4 regions of the Serratia sp. DFXYC6 genome follow, and region 1 is predicted to be linked to each of the others. Evidence: predicted binding sites of a transcription regulator. Region 1 holds the regulator's gene; each other region holds the start of a gene.

What was found. The regulator LexA, encoded in region 1, represses DNA repair genes until DNA is damaged. The targets are predictions, from matches to a motif close to TNCTGTATGTACATACAGNA.
Region 2: a site for LexA is predicted at 1,830-1,849, ahead of umuD (translesion error-prone DNA polymerase V autoproteolytic subunit). Genes of this name have one in related genera too.
Region 3: a site for LexA is predicted at 1,357-1,376, ahead of mutH (DNA mismatch repair endonuclease MutH). Genes of this name have one in related genera too.
Region 4: a site for LexA is predicted at 1,574-1,593, ahead of umuD (translesion error-prone DNA polymerase V autoproteolytic subunit). Genes of this name have one in related genera too.

What each region holds. Positions count from the first base shown of each region.
Region 1 covers NZ_JBXUNV010000002.1:562,585-565,792, reverse strand. The annotation lists gene plsB (glycerol-3-phosphate 1-O-acyltransferase PlsB) at 1-1,054, opposite strand, end outside; gene AC2CGQ_RS16120 (diacylglycerol kinase) at 1,203-1,571, shown strand; gene lexA (transcriptional repressor LexA) at 1,674-2,282, shown strand; gene dinF (MATE family efflux transporter DinF) at 2,386-3,208, shown strand, end outside.
Region 2 covers NZ_JBXUNV010000001.1:905,759-908,966, reverse strand. The annotation lists gene aceE (pyruvate dehydrogenase (acetyl-transferring), homodimeric type) at 1-43, shown strand, start outside; gene umuC (translesion error-prone DNA polymerase V subunit UmuC) at 71-1,387, opposite strand; gene umuD (translesion error-prone DNA polymerase V autoproteolytic subunit) at 1,390-1,824, opposite strand; partial or broken gene AC2CGQ_RS04475 (SOS response-associated peptidase family protein) at 2,013-2,093, opposite strand; gene AC2CGQ_RS04470 (hypothetical protein) at 2,419-2,790, opposite strand; gene AC2CGQ_RS04465 (helix-turn-helix domain-containing protein) at 2,866-3,195, opposite strand.
Region 3 covers NZ_JBXUNV010000002.1:20,487-23,694, reverse strand. The annotation lists gene AC2CGQ_RS13490 (TerC family protein) at 1-537, opposite strand, end outside; gene mutH (DNA mismatch repair endonuclease MutH) at 638-1,324, opposite strand; gene rppH (RNA pyrophosphohydrolase) at 2,021-2,548, shown strand; gene ptsP (phosphoenolpyruvate--protein phosphotransferase) at 2,561-3,208, shown strand, end outside.
Region 4 covers NZ_JBXUNV010000001.1:1,796,300-1,799,507, reverse strand. The annotation lists gene AC2CGQ_RS08700 (hypothetical protein) at 1-664, shown strand, start outside; gene AC2CGQ_RS08695 (hypothetical protein) at 664-1,461, shown strand; gene umuD (translesion error-prone DNA polymerase V autoproteolytic subunit) at 1,607-2,029, shown strand; gene umuC (translesion error-prone DNA polymerase V subunit UmuC) at 2,029-3,208, shown strand, end outside.

The DNA.
Region 1 (3,208 bases):
GGATGAAGAACGCGCCCAGGCGACGGAAGATCGGGCCCGCCGGCCAGAAGTTGAGGTTGATGCCCGCAGCGATGTGCGGCGGCACCAGGCCCTGGTGATACAGCACGTACGACAGCAGCAGATAGTCCATGTGGCTGCGGTGGCAGGGCACGTAGACGATCTCGTGGCCGTCCTGCGCCAGCTGGCGCACGCGCTCGGCGTTGGTGACGTTGATGCCCTGATACAGCCGGTTCCAGGTCCAGCTCAGCACGCGGTCGGACAGGCGCACGGTTTCGTAGGAGAAGTCGGCGGCGATCTCTTCCATCAGCGCGATGGCGTTCTGCTGGGCCTTCTCGTGCGAGATCTTCTTGCTGCGCGCTTCGTCCTCGACCGCTTTTTCGATCGCTTTGGACGCCAACAGCTTGTTGAACAGATCCTGACGGGCCGGCAGACTCGGGCCCACCGCGGCCAGGCGCTGACGCGAGAAGTGCATGCGCGCCACGCGCGCCAGTTTCTGCGCGATGGTTTTATCCGTGCCGTGTTCGGTAGCCATGCGGCGCAGCGACACGGTGTTGGAGAAACGCACGAAGCTGTCGCGGCCGAGCCACAGCACGGCGAAGAATTTCTGCACGCCGTTCAACAGACGCAGGTGCGGCGTGCCGTGGCCTTCGCGGCCCGGCGAACGGCCGAACATCACCGAAACCGGCAGCATCTGAATGTCGAGATCCGGGTTGCTGCGATGCAGATCCAGATAGTCGTGGAACAGCTTTACCGACTCTTCTTTTGGGGTGTAATAGCGGAATACGCGCGGACCGTCGTGAATGAACACGTAGCTCGGCAGCACGGTGCCGTCGATCTCCAGCGAGTTGAGCGGATCGGGCAGATCCTGCGCCAGGCACTGGGTGCGCAGCGTCAGCAAATCCGCCTTGGAATTGTAAGGTAAAACATACAAAATCGGCCGTGAGGGATCCAACCCTAGCTCGGTAACCGGATCTGAAGGGATGACCTTACTTCTTACCAACAATTTAAGTGGTAAATTCAATATTTTATAATAAATTTTACGCCAACCTGACATAACAACGTGAAGCCTCTTGTTAGCAATGCGCCGCAAGCATACCAGAAACCGGGTAGCAGATCTGTGGTGTTCGAAAACCGAGAGCCGTCAGCGCGGACTGTTCTAGACTCTTTTTATTATGACCGACCTCTGAGAAAGGCACGAAAACATGGCAAACCAAGCAACCGGACTGACCCGCATCATCAAGGCAGTCGGCTATTCTTATAAAGGGCTATCCGCCGCCTGGCAGCACGAAGCGGCTTTCCGCCAGGAACTGGTGGTCACCCTTCTGGCTATCATACTGGCTGTCTGGCTGGATGTGGGTGCGATAGCGCGCATTTTATTGATCGGATCGGTAGCGCTGGTGATGATCGTCGAGATCCTGAACAGCGCGATCGAGGCGGTGGTGGATCGCATCGGCAGCGAACATCACGAGCTGTCCGGGCGGGCCAAGGACATGGGATCGGCGGCGGTGTCGCTGGCGATCGTGCTGGCGCTGTTCGTTTGGGGCACGGTCTTATGGCAGCATTTCGGCTGACGAAAAGCGCCTACTGACTGATTTTTATTTATTCTTCGGTTCCCAATCCGCGCTTACCTGTATATACTCACAGCAAGACTGTATAAACAAACAGGGGGCGGAATGAAAGCACTAACTACCAGACAGCAAGAGGTCTACGATCTGATTCGCGAGCACATTTCGCAAACGGGCATGCCGCCAACGCGTGCCGAGATCGCGATGCGTCTGGGGTTCCGTTCGCCTAACGCCGCCGAAGAGCACCTGAAGGCGCTGGCACGCAAAGGCGTGATCGAAATCGTCTCCGGTGCCTCGCGCGGTATCCGTCTGCTGATGGAAGAAGAAGAAGGGCTGCCGCTGATCGGCCGCGTCGCCGCCGGCGAGCCGCTGCTGGCGCAGCAGCACATCGAAGGGCACTACCAGGTGGATCCTTCCCTGTTTAAACCGAGCGCCGATTTCCTGCTGCGGGTGAACGGCATGTCAATGCGCGACATTGGCATTCTGGACGGCGATCTGCTGGCGGTGCACAAAACGCAAGACGTGCGCAACGGCCAGGTCGTGGTCGCGCGGATCGAAGACGAAGTGACGGTCAAGCGCTTGAAAAAGCACGGCAACGTGGTTGAACTGCTGCCGGAGAACAACGAATTCCAACCGATCGTGGTCGATCTGCGTCAGCAGAATTTCACTATCGAAGGGCTGGCGGTCGGCGTGATCCGCAACGGCGACTGGATTTAATCGCCGCGCCATCACCGCCGCTCCCTGTATCAATCGCCCCTGTTTTGGGGCGTTTTTGTTTCTGACTTCGCCCTTTGTCACTCAGTCACAGGAACATCCCATCATGCGCCTGATTTCCGCTTTCACCAGCGACACCGATAAAGCCCTGTGGCGCCTCGCCCTGCCGATGATCTTCTCCAATATTACCGTGCCGCTGCTCGGGTTGGTGGACACCGCGGTGATCGGCCACCTCGACAGCCCCATTTATCTGGGGGGCGTGGCGATCGGTGCGGTGGCGACCAGCTTCCTGTTCATGCTGCTGCTGTTCCTGCGCATGAGCACTACCGGCCTGGCGGCGCAAGCGCTGGGGGCGCAGAACCCCCAGGCGCTGGCGCGCGCCTTTATGCAACCGCTGCTGCTGGCGCTGTTGGCCGGGGTGGCGATCGTCCTGCTGCGCTATCCGCTGATCGAACTGGCGCTGCGGATCGTCGGCGGCGATGCCGACGTGCTGGAACAGGCGCGGCGTTTTCTTGAGATCCGCTGGTTAAGCGCCCCGGCGGCGCTGGCCAACCTGGTGCTGCTGGGCTGGCTGCTTGGCGTACAGTACGTGCGGGCGCCGGTGATCCTGCTGATCGTCGGCAACCTGCTGAACATCGTGCTGGATATCTGGCTGGTGATGGGCCTGGGCTGGAATGTGCGGGGGGCGGCGGCGGCAACCGCCATCGCCGAATACGCTACGCTGCTGCTCGGCCTGTGGTTGGCGTGGCGGGTGATGCGCCTGCGCGGTATTACCCTGCAGATGCTGCGCCAGGCCTGGCGTGGCGATCTGCGTCGCCTGCTGGCGCTCAACCGCGACATCATGCTGCGCTCATTGTTGCTGCAACTGTGCTTTGCGTCGTTGACCATTTTCGGCGCTCGCCTGGGAAGCGAGGTGGTGGCGGTCAATG
Region 2 (3,208 bases), on a different contig from region 1:
TGGCATCACCCCCGATAAGCCGGACCCGGCAGCGGTGAAGTAACGCATAGCCTACCCACGCCGCCGGCTGTCACCCGCGGCGTTTTTCCTCCTTCGGCTCGGCGGCGCGCGGCTCCCGCTCCCCCAGCCGCACCAGCGGGATATCCGCCAGCCGGGTGGTGTAAGCCGGCGACAGCATTTCGCGCTTCATTTGCCACGGTTTGACGATCCCCTGCCCGGCGAACCATACGCGCCCGCGCCCTTCCTGATTCAGGCGATCGAGGGTCGCCATCAGCCGCTCGCTGTTGCGGCGCGGCGGGCAGTCGTCGAACAGGTCGATCTGCGCCATGGCGGCGGCGCTGAAATCCCCCAGCACCACGCCGCCCTTCAGGTAGCGTCGCCCTTCCTGCCAGATGCTCTCCAGCGCGCGCACCGCCATGGCGATAATGTCGCGGCTGTCGTTGCTCGGCGTTTGCAGCCGGGCGGTGCCCATATTGCTGTAATACCCTTCGCCCGCCGAATGCGGGCTGGTTTTGATAAACACCGACACATTGCGACAGTAGCGCTTTTCCTGCCGCAGCTTCTCGGCGGCGCGTTCGGCGTAGCTGCAGATCGCCTCGCGCATGTGCGGGTAATGCGTCAGGCGCTGGCCGAACGAACGGGAACAGATGATCTGCTCTTTGGCCGCCGCTTCATCCTCCCATTGCAGGCATGACTCGCCGCGCAGCTCTCGTATCGTGCGCTCCAGCACCACGCTGAAGGTTTTACGCGCCAGCCGGGTATCGCAGTCCGCCAGCTGCAGCGCGGTGTGAATGCCCATCGCCTGCAGCTGACGGGTCAGGCGGCGGCCCACGCCCCACACCTCCTCCACCGGGATTAACGCCAGCAGCTTGCGCTGGCGCGCCGGATCGGACAAGTCCACCACGCCGCCGGTCCCCCGCCATTTCTTGGAGGCAAAGTTAGCCAACTTGGCCAGCGTTTTACTCGGTGCAATGCCGACCCCGACCGTCAAATGCAGCTCGCGCCGGATGCGATCGCGCACCCGATGACCGAACGGTTCCAGCGCCTCGCAGTGCGCCACGCCGTCCAGCCGCAGAAAGGCTTCGTCCAGCGAATAAATCTCCACCGCCGGCGCCATCTCCTCCAGCGTGTCCATCACCCGGCGGGACATATCGGCGTACAGCGCGTAGTTGGAGGAGAACACCGCGACGTTGCGGCGGCGCATCTCCTCTTTGATCTTGAAATAAGGCGCGCCCATCGGCACGCCCAACGCCTTCGCCTCGGCGCTGCGGGCGATCACACAGCCGTCGTTGTTGGACAGCACGATCACCGGCCGCCCCCGCAGATCGGGCCGAAAGATGGTTTCGCAGGAGGCGTAGAAGCTGTTGACGTCTACCAGGGCAAACATGGTTACAGCGCCGCGTAGACGATAAAGGTCACCACGCCGAAGATCTCCAGCTGCGCCTCGTCGTTGAACACGATTGGCGCATAGGCGGGGTTCATCGGCAACAGCCGCACGTCGGGGTAGCGCTGCAGTTTTTTGACGGTGAATTCACCGTCCACGGCGGCGATCACAATATTGCCGTGTTCCGGCGTCAGGGCACTGTCGACAATCAGCAGATCGCCGTCCTGAATATTGCCGTCGATCATCGACTCGCCGCTGGCGCGCACGAAGTAGGTGGCGTTGGGATGCCGCACCAGCAGCTTGCCGATATCCAGCCGGCTCTCGACATAGTCCTGCGCCGGGGAAGGAAAGCCGCAGGCCACGCGATCGGCAAACAGCGGTAACGTCAGAGACTCACCTGGTGAAAAAGCATACAACCTTGAATTGCTCAGCATAATCATAACCAAACTGTATATTTATACAGTAAAGCATAAACAAAACGCGAACGCGCGCAACCCCAAATTCCCCTGCGGATCGCGCTTTGCCGCGTAATATAATAATTTTCTGAGTGATTTTTCCTGCAGATTTTGGCGTTCTTCACGTATGTTTGCACACATGATACCCACCAAAACTGTGGATAATTCGGCACTCAGACCGTTGGCGTATCGATGGGCAGGATGAGTGAGGGATTGTCATTGCGAACGGCGCCGACGGCGGGCGATACCGGACGCGCGGCCGTCGGTCTCTGCTGCGTACAGCGCCGCAAAGAACAGCAGCAGGCCTTGCCTCAGCAAGATCCCACGGGAGGAACGGCGGACGGCCTTACAAAATGACGCCAATAAAATTGCGACTGGCAATGGCATCAATGGGACGGCCAGAGACGAAAGTCAGTACGTTATGCCAGGAGCTTGGGATCACCCGACAAACGCTGTACCGCCACATTTCCCCTGATGGTCCACTGCGAGCTGACGGTATAAAGCGGCTCAACCGGGGATAATTTCAGCGGACGGAAAAATCTGGGGTTCCGGCGTAGAACCCCGAATAAGGAATAATCCTTAATTCATTTCAGGATTATTAATTCCATCTAAAACCTCTTGGCAATATTCTTTTTTATAGGCTTCATCATTACTTAATGACTTAACCAAAAAATCAGCATTTTTCCAACCATTATCCCAATGCGTATCGAATCCTGACTGTTCATACTTTAATGTTCTAGTTAATGAGTCTTTTATTTGTTTTTTATATTTATCAATTTTCTCATTGGTTGCCCCACAAACATCATGTGCAACACGAGCATTTGAGCCAGAAAAACCTATTGCTGAAATTGCCATCGCTTCATTTGATTTGTCGAAATCATTCGCATATGCCACAGCATTAGATAAAGCGAATATGACAAGAGCAGGTATGGTTTTTTTGTATGAAATCATCTTTCACCTCTAACTCATTGATTGTTCATGGGGTCAGTTTGGATATAGAAAATTATTGTACATTAAGGCTGCTTTTTAATCAGTCTCAACTTCTTTATAGAAGGCCTGAATGCGACAAACTTGGGAAGTACTGCAGCCTGTCGCGTCTGCTGTTTCTCGGATGCTCAGTTTCTTAATCTGTCGGTAGTGCCTGATCCATCCTGCTCGCTCCATCTCACCGCTGGCGCGCACGAAATAAGTGGCATTAGGATGGCGCACCAGCAGCTTGCCGATATCCAGCCGGCTCTCGACATAGTCCTGCGCCGGTGAAGGAAAACCGCAGGCCACACGATCGGCAAACAGCGGTAACGTCAGGGGCTCACCTGGTGAAAAAGCATACAACCTTGAAGTGCTCAGCATATTCATAACCAAACTGTAT
Region 3 (3,208 bases), 540 kb from region 1:
ATTGACGAATTCGCCGATCGGCCGGGCGGCGAACATCATCACGCCGACGGCAATCACCACCGCCGCCATCATGATGAACAGGTGATCGGAAAGGCCCACGGCGGTAATCACCGAATCCAGACTGAAGATGATATCCAACAGCATGATCTGTACGATCGCGCCGAAGAAGCTGTGCACCTTGGTGTGGTGCTCTTCTTCCGACCCTTCGATGGTTTCGTGGATCTCTTTGCTGGCTTTCCAGATCAGGAACAGTCCCCCCAGCAGCAGGATCAGATCGCGGGCGGAAATGGCGTGATCCAGCACGGTGAACAGCGGGTGCGTCAAGCGGATCACCCAGGCGATGGAGGCCAGCAGCGCCAGGCGCATCAGCATGGCGGCGGCCAAGCCCATTCGGCGAGCTTTGTTCTGTTGCGCTTTGGGCAGCTTCGCCACCACCAGCGACAGAAAAATGATGTTATCAATACCCAGTACGATCTCAAGAATGGTTAGCGTACCTAACGCTAACCAGGCATTGGGATCCATAATCCATTCGAACATTGCCCGACACACCTTAATACTTAATAAATGCAAAGCGTGAATTATACGCGTTTATCGTGGCGCTGACAGGTTTAGCTAAACCAGAGTTAAACGAAATCGCTTAGATTGAGAAATGTCTTGCCAGCAGCGCGCCGGTAAAACCTTTTTTCAGATAGAAACCGCGCGGCAGCGTCATGATAGGTTGCCCCTGTTCGCCGATGGCTTCGGTGAGCGCCTTGTTGTTGGCCGCTTTGGGGCGCAGTTGCAGCACTTCGCCGTGGCGTGCGGTGATGCGTTCTACGTGACCGAGCACAATCAGATCCATCAGCTCTTCCCAATCGCGGCGCAGCATCTCTTCTTCAGCAAGGCTCGGGCTCCATAGCAGCGGTGAACCGACGCGGCGCTGCGCCAGCGGGATTTGCCGTTCGCCTTCTACCGGTATCCACAACACGCGCGCCAGCTTGTGGCGAACGTGGCTGCTGGCCCAGGTGACGCCGCTGTTGCCGGTGAGCGGGGCGACGCAGACGAAAGTGGTCTCCAGCGGTTTGCCGGCGGCGTCGACAGGAATGGTTTTCAGCTCAATGCCCAGCTCAGGAAAATCCTGTTCCGGTTTGCTGCCGGCCATGGCGCCGAGGTACAGCTCCAGCAGCATGCCCACCCAGCCTTTATCGCGTTTCAGATCCTTGGGGATCGGCAACTGCGCGCGGGCGGCCAGTTCGCCAAAACTGAAGCCGGCCAGCGCCTGAGCGCGCTCGAACAGCTGCTGTTCATTTTCCGGCGGGGGCGGCAAAGGGGATAAAAATGCCATAAATCAAGCCTGTCGAATTTGGTTGAAAAACGTACTGCAATTATACACGGCGAGCGATAACCGCTATCGCCTGGGGAAAAGAATAATAGTAGCATGATTTTACATGACTTTTTTTCTTTCCTTACGCGGGCGACAATGCACTTGCGGGGCTTGTTCACCTGAAGCCACCGACAATAAACAGGATCTTACACCTATTTATCCACAGATTTATGGGATAACCCAAATTTTTACCGATCACTGGTTCAATTTACAGCCTTGACTCAGGCGGATTTTTACGAATTTGTCCGTTTTGTGCGTAACTTGCCCGGATAATCTGTGGATAAAAACGGCGTTGGTGGATCTTTCGCCAGGGTAAGATCCTTACCGTGCATAGATCACATTTTTGCCCTGTAAATCACTGTGGGATATTGGTTAACTGTATGTTTTTAAGTTTAATATTTGTTTTTAGGTATGAGGGGGGATTTTAGGGGACGAGAGTTTTACCGGCTTATCCCTCGAGTTCTGCACACACCTATCCACAGAAAAAGTGAATAAAACCGGTCTGAAAGGCTAGGGTATGTTTATAACTTTGCCTATATCTGTGAGTTATCCCAATGTTATCCGGCCCGCAGCGCCGTAAAGCAGTGGTTTACCGCCTGTAGCTTGTGTGAAACAATCAGGACATCTATGCGAATTTAAGCTTATCGAGGTAGTCCGGTGATCGATGATGATGGCTACCGCCCGAATGTTGGTATCGTAATCTGTAATCGTCAGGGGCAGGTCCTATGGGCCCGCCGTTACGGTCAGCACTCCTGGCAGTTTCCCCAAGGTGGGATTAACCCTGGCGAAACTGCGGAGCAGGCGATGTACCGTGAGCTGTTCGAAGAAGTGGGGCTGAGTAAAAAGGATGTGCGCATCCTGGCTTCGACCCGCAACTGGTTGCGCTATAAATTGCCGAAACGTTTGGTGCGTTGGGACACAAAGCCGGTTTGTATCGGCCAAAAGCAAAAATGGTTTTTGTTGCAGCTACTGTGCAATGACGCTGATATCAATATGCAGCGCAGCAGCACGCCGGAGTTCGACGGTTGGCGCTGGGTGAGCTTCTGGTATCCGGTGCGCCAGGTGGTGTCGTTCAAACGCGACGTCTACCGCCGGGTGATGAAAGAATTCGCCGTGACCGTGATGCCGATGCAAGAGCAGGCGGCGCCGCGGCAGGCCCCCGCTTATCGCCGAAAGAGAGGTTAAGTTAAGCCGACTATGCTCACGCGCTTGCGAGAAATTGTAGAGAAGGTGGCCGCGGCGGCCAGTCTGACGGATGCGCTGGATCTGCTGGTCAATGAAACCTGTCTGGCGATGGACACCGAAGTGTGTTCCATCTACCTGGCGGACAACGATCGCCGCTGTTACTACCTGATGGCCACGCGCGGGCTGAAAAAGCCGCGTGGGCGCACTATCGCATTGGCGTTTGACGAGGGCGTCGTCGGGTTGGTCGGCCGCCGAGCCGAGCCTATCAACCTGGCTGATGCCCAAAGCCACCCCAGTTTTAAATACGTTCCGCAGGTGAAAGAGGATCGTTTCCGATCCTTCCTCGGGGTGCCGATCATTCATCGGCGCCAACTGCTGGGGGTGCTGGTGGTGCAGCAGCGCGAGCTGCGCCAGTTCGATGAAAGCGAAGAGTCTTTCATGGTCACCCTGGCCACGCAGATGGCCGGGATCCTGTCACAGTCGCAGCTCAACGCCATTTTCGGTCAGTATCGCCAAACGCGCGTGCGCGCGCTGGCGGCCTCGCCCGGCGTGGCGGTGGCGGAAGGGTGGCAGGACAGCAGCCAGCCTTCGCTCGATCAGGTTTACCGCGCGTCGACGCTGGACACCGCCAGCGAGCGCGAGCGCCTGACGCTGGCGCTG
Region 4 (3,208 bases), on a different contig from region 1:
GTTGGCATCTCATAATGCCTATGCACGAAAATATCCGTTCATGGCTCTTGCCCTGAGAGACTTGGCAAATGAAGGGCTAATGCACATTGCGTTTCCTGGGTATGTCTCTCGCTACTCTGATGGCGTCCATTATATGCCAACCAGCTATATGATGGGCGGTAAATATATGGAGCGACTGGCAAGCCGCATTGTTAAAGATTTGCAGGCTGGTCGGGAGGTGAAAAAACACTGGTTACGCCCTGTTTCAGAATTACGTCAGAAAAACGTATCCATAACTCGGTATGAGTGCCCGACATATCCAATCCGTTTCAAAACAGATTTTGTCATGCCGACCGATAATTTTGGTTTTGACGTGCGAAATAAATTCACCTTCGAACTCTACGACATTATTACGTCTGTTGAGATTGTCGGCATTGATCGCGTCAGAATCGTTTGCTCACGTGACCTGACTGATGCAGACATTATTACCTACGGTTGGGGACGTTTCGACCCCGCAGATCCTGAAAATCCGCAGCATCCACAGCGCAGCGGCCGCATCAATGGCCCACGTGGAAACCTGTGTGATAGCGATGGGGAACTGAATAATTCGGGCTACACCGACCAGGACGGATTTTTTATCCCAATGGATAACTATTGTGAAATTTTCTCAACGGAGTCTCTGTAATGACTACAGCTATTCGAGCTATCGGCTATAAAACGCCAAATACATCACTGCGGCCTATGTTTATTCCGGTTAACACTGCTCCGGGTGCGATGGCGCATCTGTGCCGTGATTTTGATAAAGATTACTCTGGCAACAATCACTCAGTGCAGCTTGTCGGTACACCGCAAAAAACCAAGTTCGGCTATCTCTGTGATAAATTTAACGGGTTGCTCACAACAGTGCCTGACGGAATTGATCGCACGCTGATTGTTGTATATCGCCAGCCCGTCAATGTTACGCCGCAGTCATATATCTACCCATTCGGAAATTTAAGCCAGCAGGGTACTGTAGACGGCGTTGGCATTGGTATCAGGTCTGCGCAGGTGCCAACTGGAAAGAATACTGTTTCCGCGATTGTTGGTGCGAGTGTAAAAACAGACCCATACCTGGGCTATGCGCAGGCTAATGCGCAGGAGCCGACATCAGCACTGAACTGGCAATTCCAGGCGTTGATCGTCAACGGCACGGGAAATTCGGCCGCGCTTTACATCCCGTGGCAACTGAATGAACTGGTTCCTGCCGCACTGGCGTCGGGTGCGAATCTGGCAAATCGGAGCATCAAAGAAAACGGGAACCCATCATTCTACCGCATCGGCGCATGGCGCGATAATTCCACTCCAGGCGTTACGGCTGCTCAGTCGAGGGTTGAAGTAGCTGAAGTTCTTGTATTCCCTGGTGTGCTTTCAATGACTCAGATAGACGTACAGTACGGCTATTCGAAGCAGCTCATGGCAGCGCAGGGCCAGACGCTGCTGTAATGGTATGCCGGGAGGGAACCCGGCCATTCATCAAAACTATCTTTCTTTACCGATCAATATCCTACCTATCTAACAAAAATCCGAACTTTCCCCCGTCAAAATCTTGCGCATATACTGTATAAAAACACAGTAACAAGGCAACATTATGACTTTCTTTTATCCAACACCAAACCCAACCAAGCTCAAAATCCCGCTGTTCGCCGACAAGGTGCCGGCGGGGTTTCCCAGTCCTGCAGCAGATTACGTCAGTTCGCGCATCGATCTGAACGAGTACTGCATCAGCCATCCCAATGCGACCTATTTTCTCTATGCGACAGGTGATTCCATGCTTGAGGCCGGGATCACTGAGGGCTCTATGCTTGTTGTTGACCGCAGCATCAGCCCCGCCCATGGCGATATCGTTATAGCCAGCATAGCCGGCGAGTTCACCGTTAAGCGCCTCTGTTTACATCCCCGTACGCAATTGGAACCCATGAATCCGAAATATGAGCCGATCCTGCTTCATGACGGCGGCGACGAACTGGAGGTGATGGGCGTTGTTGTGTCTTCGATAACGAGGCTCAAGTGATGTACGCGCTTGCTGATGTGAACAGCTTCTACGCGAGCTGCGAAACGTTGTGGCGACCAGATCTGCGAGGGCGTCCTGTTGTCGTTCTGTCGAATAACGACGGATGTGTCGTAGCCAGGAGCAAGGAAGCGAAGGCGTTAGGGCTAAAGATGGGAGAACCCTATTTCAAAATTAAGCGGGAATTTGAGCGCGCAGGGGGCATCGCGTTCAGCAGCAACTATGAGCTATACGCCGACATGTCTCAGCGTGTGATGGCTGTTTTAGAAGAGATGGCGCCACGCGTAGAAGTGTATTCAATTGACGAAAGTTTTCTTGATCTGACTGGAGTTCGTAACTGCATTGATCTGGATACTTTCGGCCGTCAGGTGCGGGCTAAGGTACTGCGCAACACTGGGCTAACTGTAGGCGTTGGAATTGCCCAAACCAAGACGTTAGCCAAGCTGGCAAACTTCGCGGCGAAGAAGTGGGACAAGACTGGCGGAGTAGTGGATCTGTCTAATGAAGGGCGCCAGCGCAAATTGATGGGCCTCGTGCCGGTCGATGAGGTCTGGGGTATCGGACGCCGAATATCGAAAAAGCTCAACATGATGGGAATAGAAACGGCACTACAACTGGCCGATGCAAGCACTACGATGATCCGCAAGCATTTCAGCGTTGTGATAGAGCGAACCGTCCGCGAGCTACGTGGTCAGCCTTGTCTCGAGCTGGAGGAGTTTGCACCGACAAAACAACAGATCATCTGCAGTCGCAGCTTCGGAGACCGGATAACTGAGTATGACCAGATGCACCAGGCTATTTGCATGTACGCGACGCGTGCGGCGGAGAAGCTGAGGGAGGAGCATCAGTATTGCCGGCATGTCAGCGCGTGGCTCAAAACCAGCCCATTTGCCATCAATGAGGAGTACTACGGCAACACCGCAAGCATAAAACTGAGCGTACCCACACAGGATACTCGCGACATTATCGCCGCGGCTATGCGTTGCCTTGATGCGATTTGGCAACCCGGTCATCGGTATCAGAAAGGCGGGGTGATGCTGCAGGATTTTTACAGTCAAGGCGTGGCTCAGTTAGGGCTGTTCGATGAGTACAAACCACGGCATAACAGCGAACAGCTCATGGGCGTGCTTGATCGGATAAACAATTCGGGTAGGTCGAAACTGTGGTTTGCTGGTCAAGGAG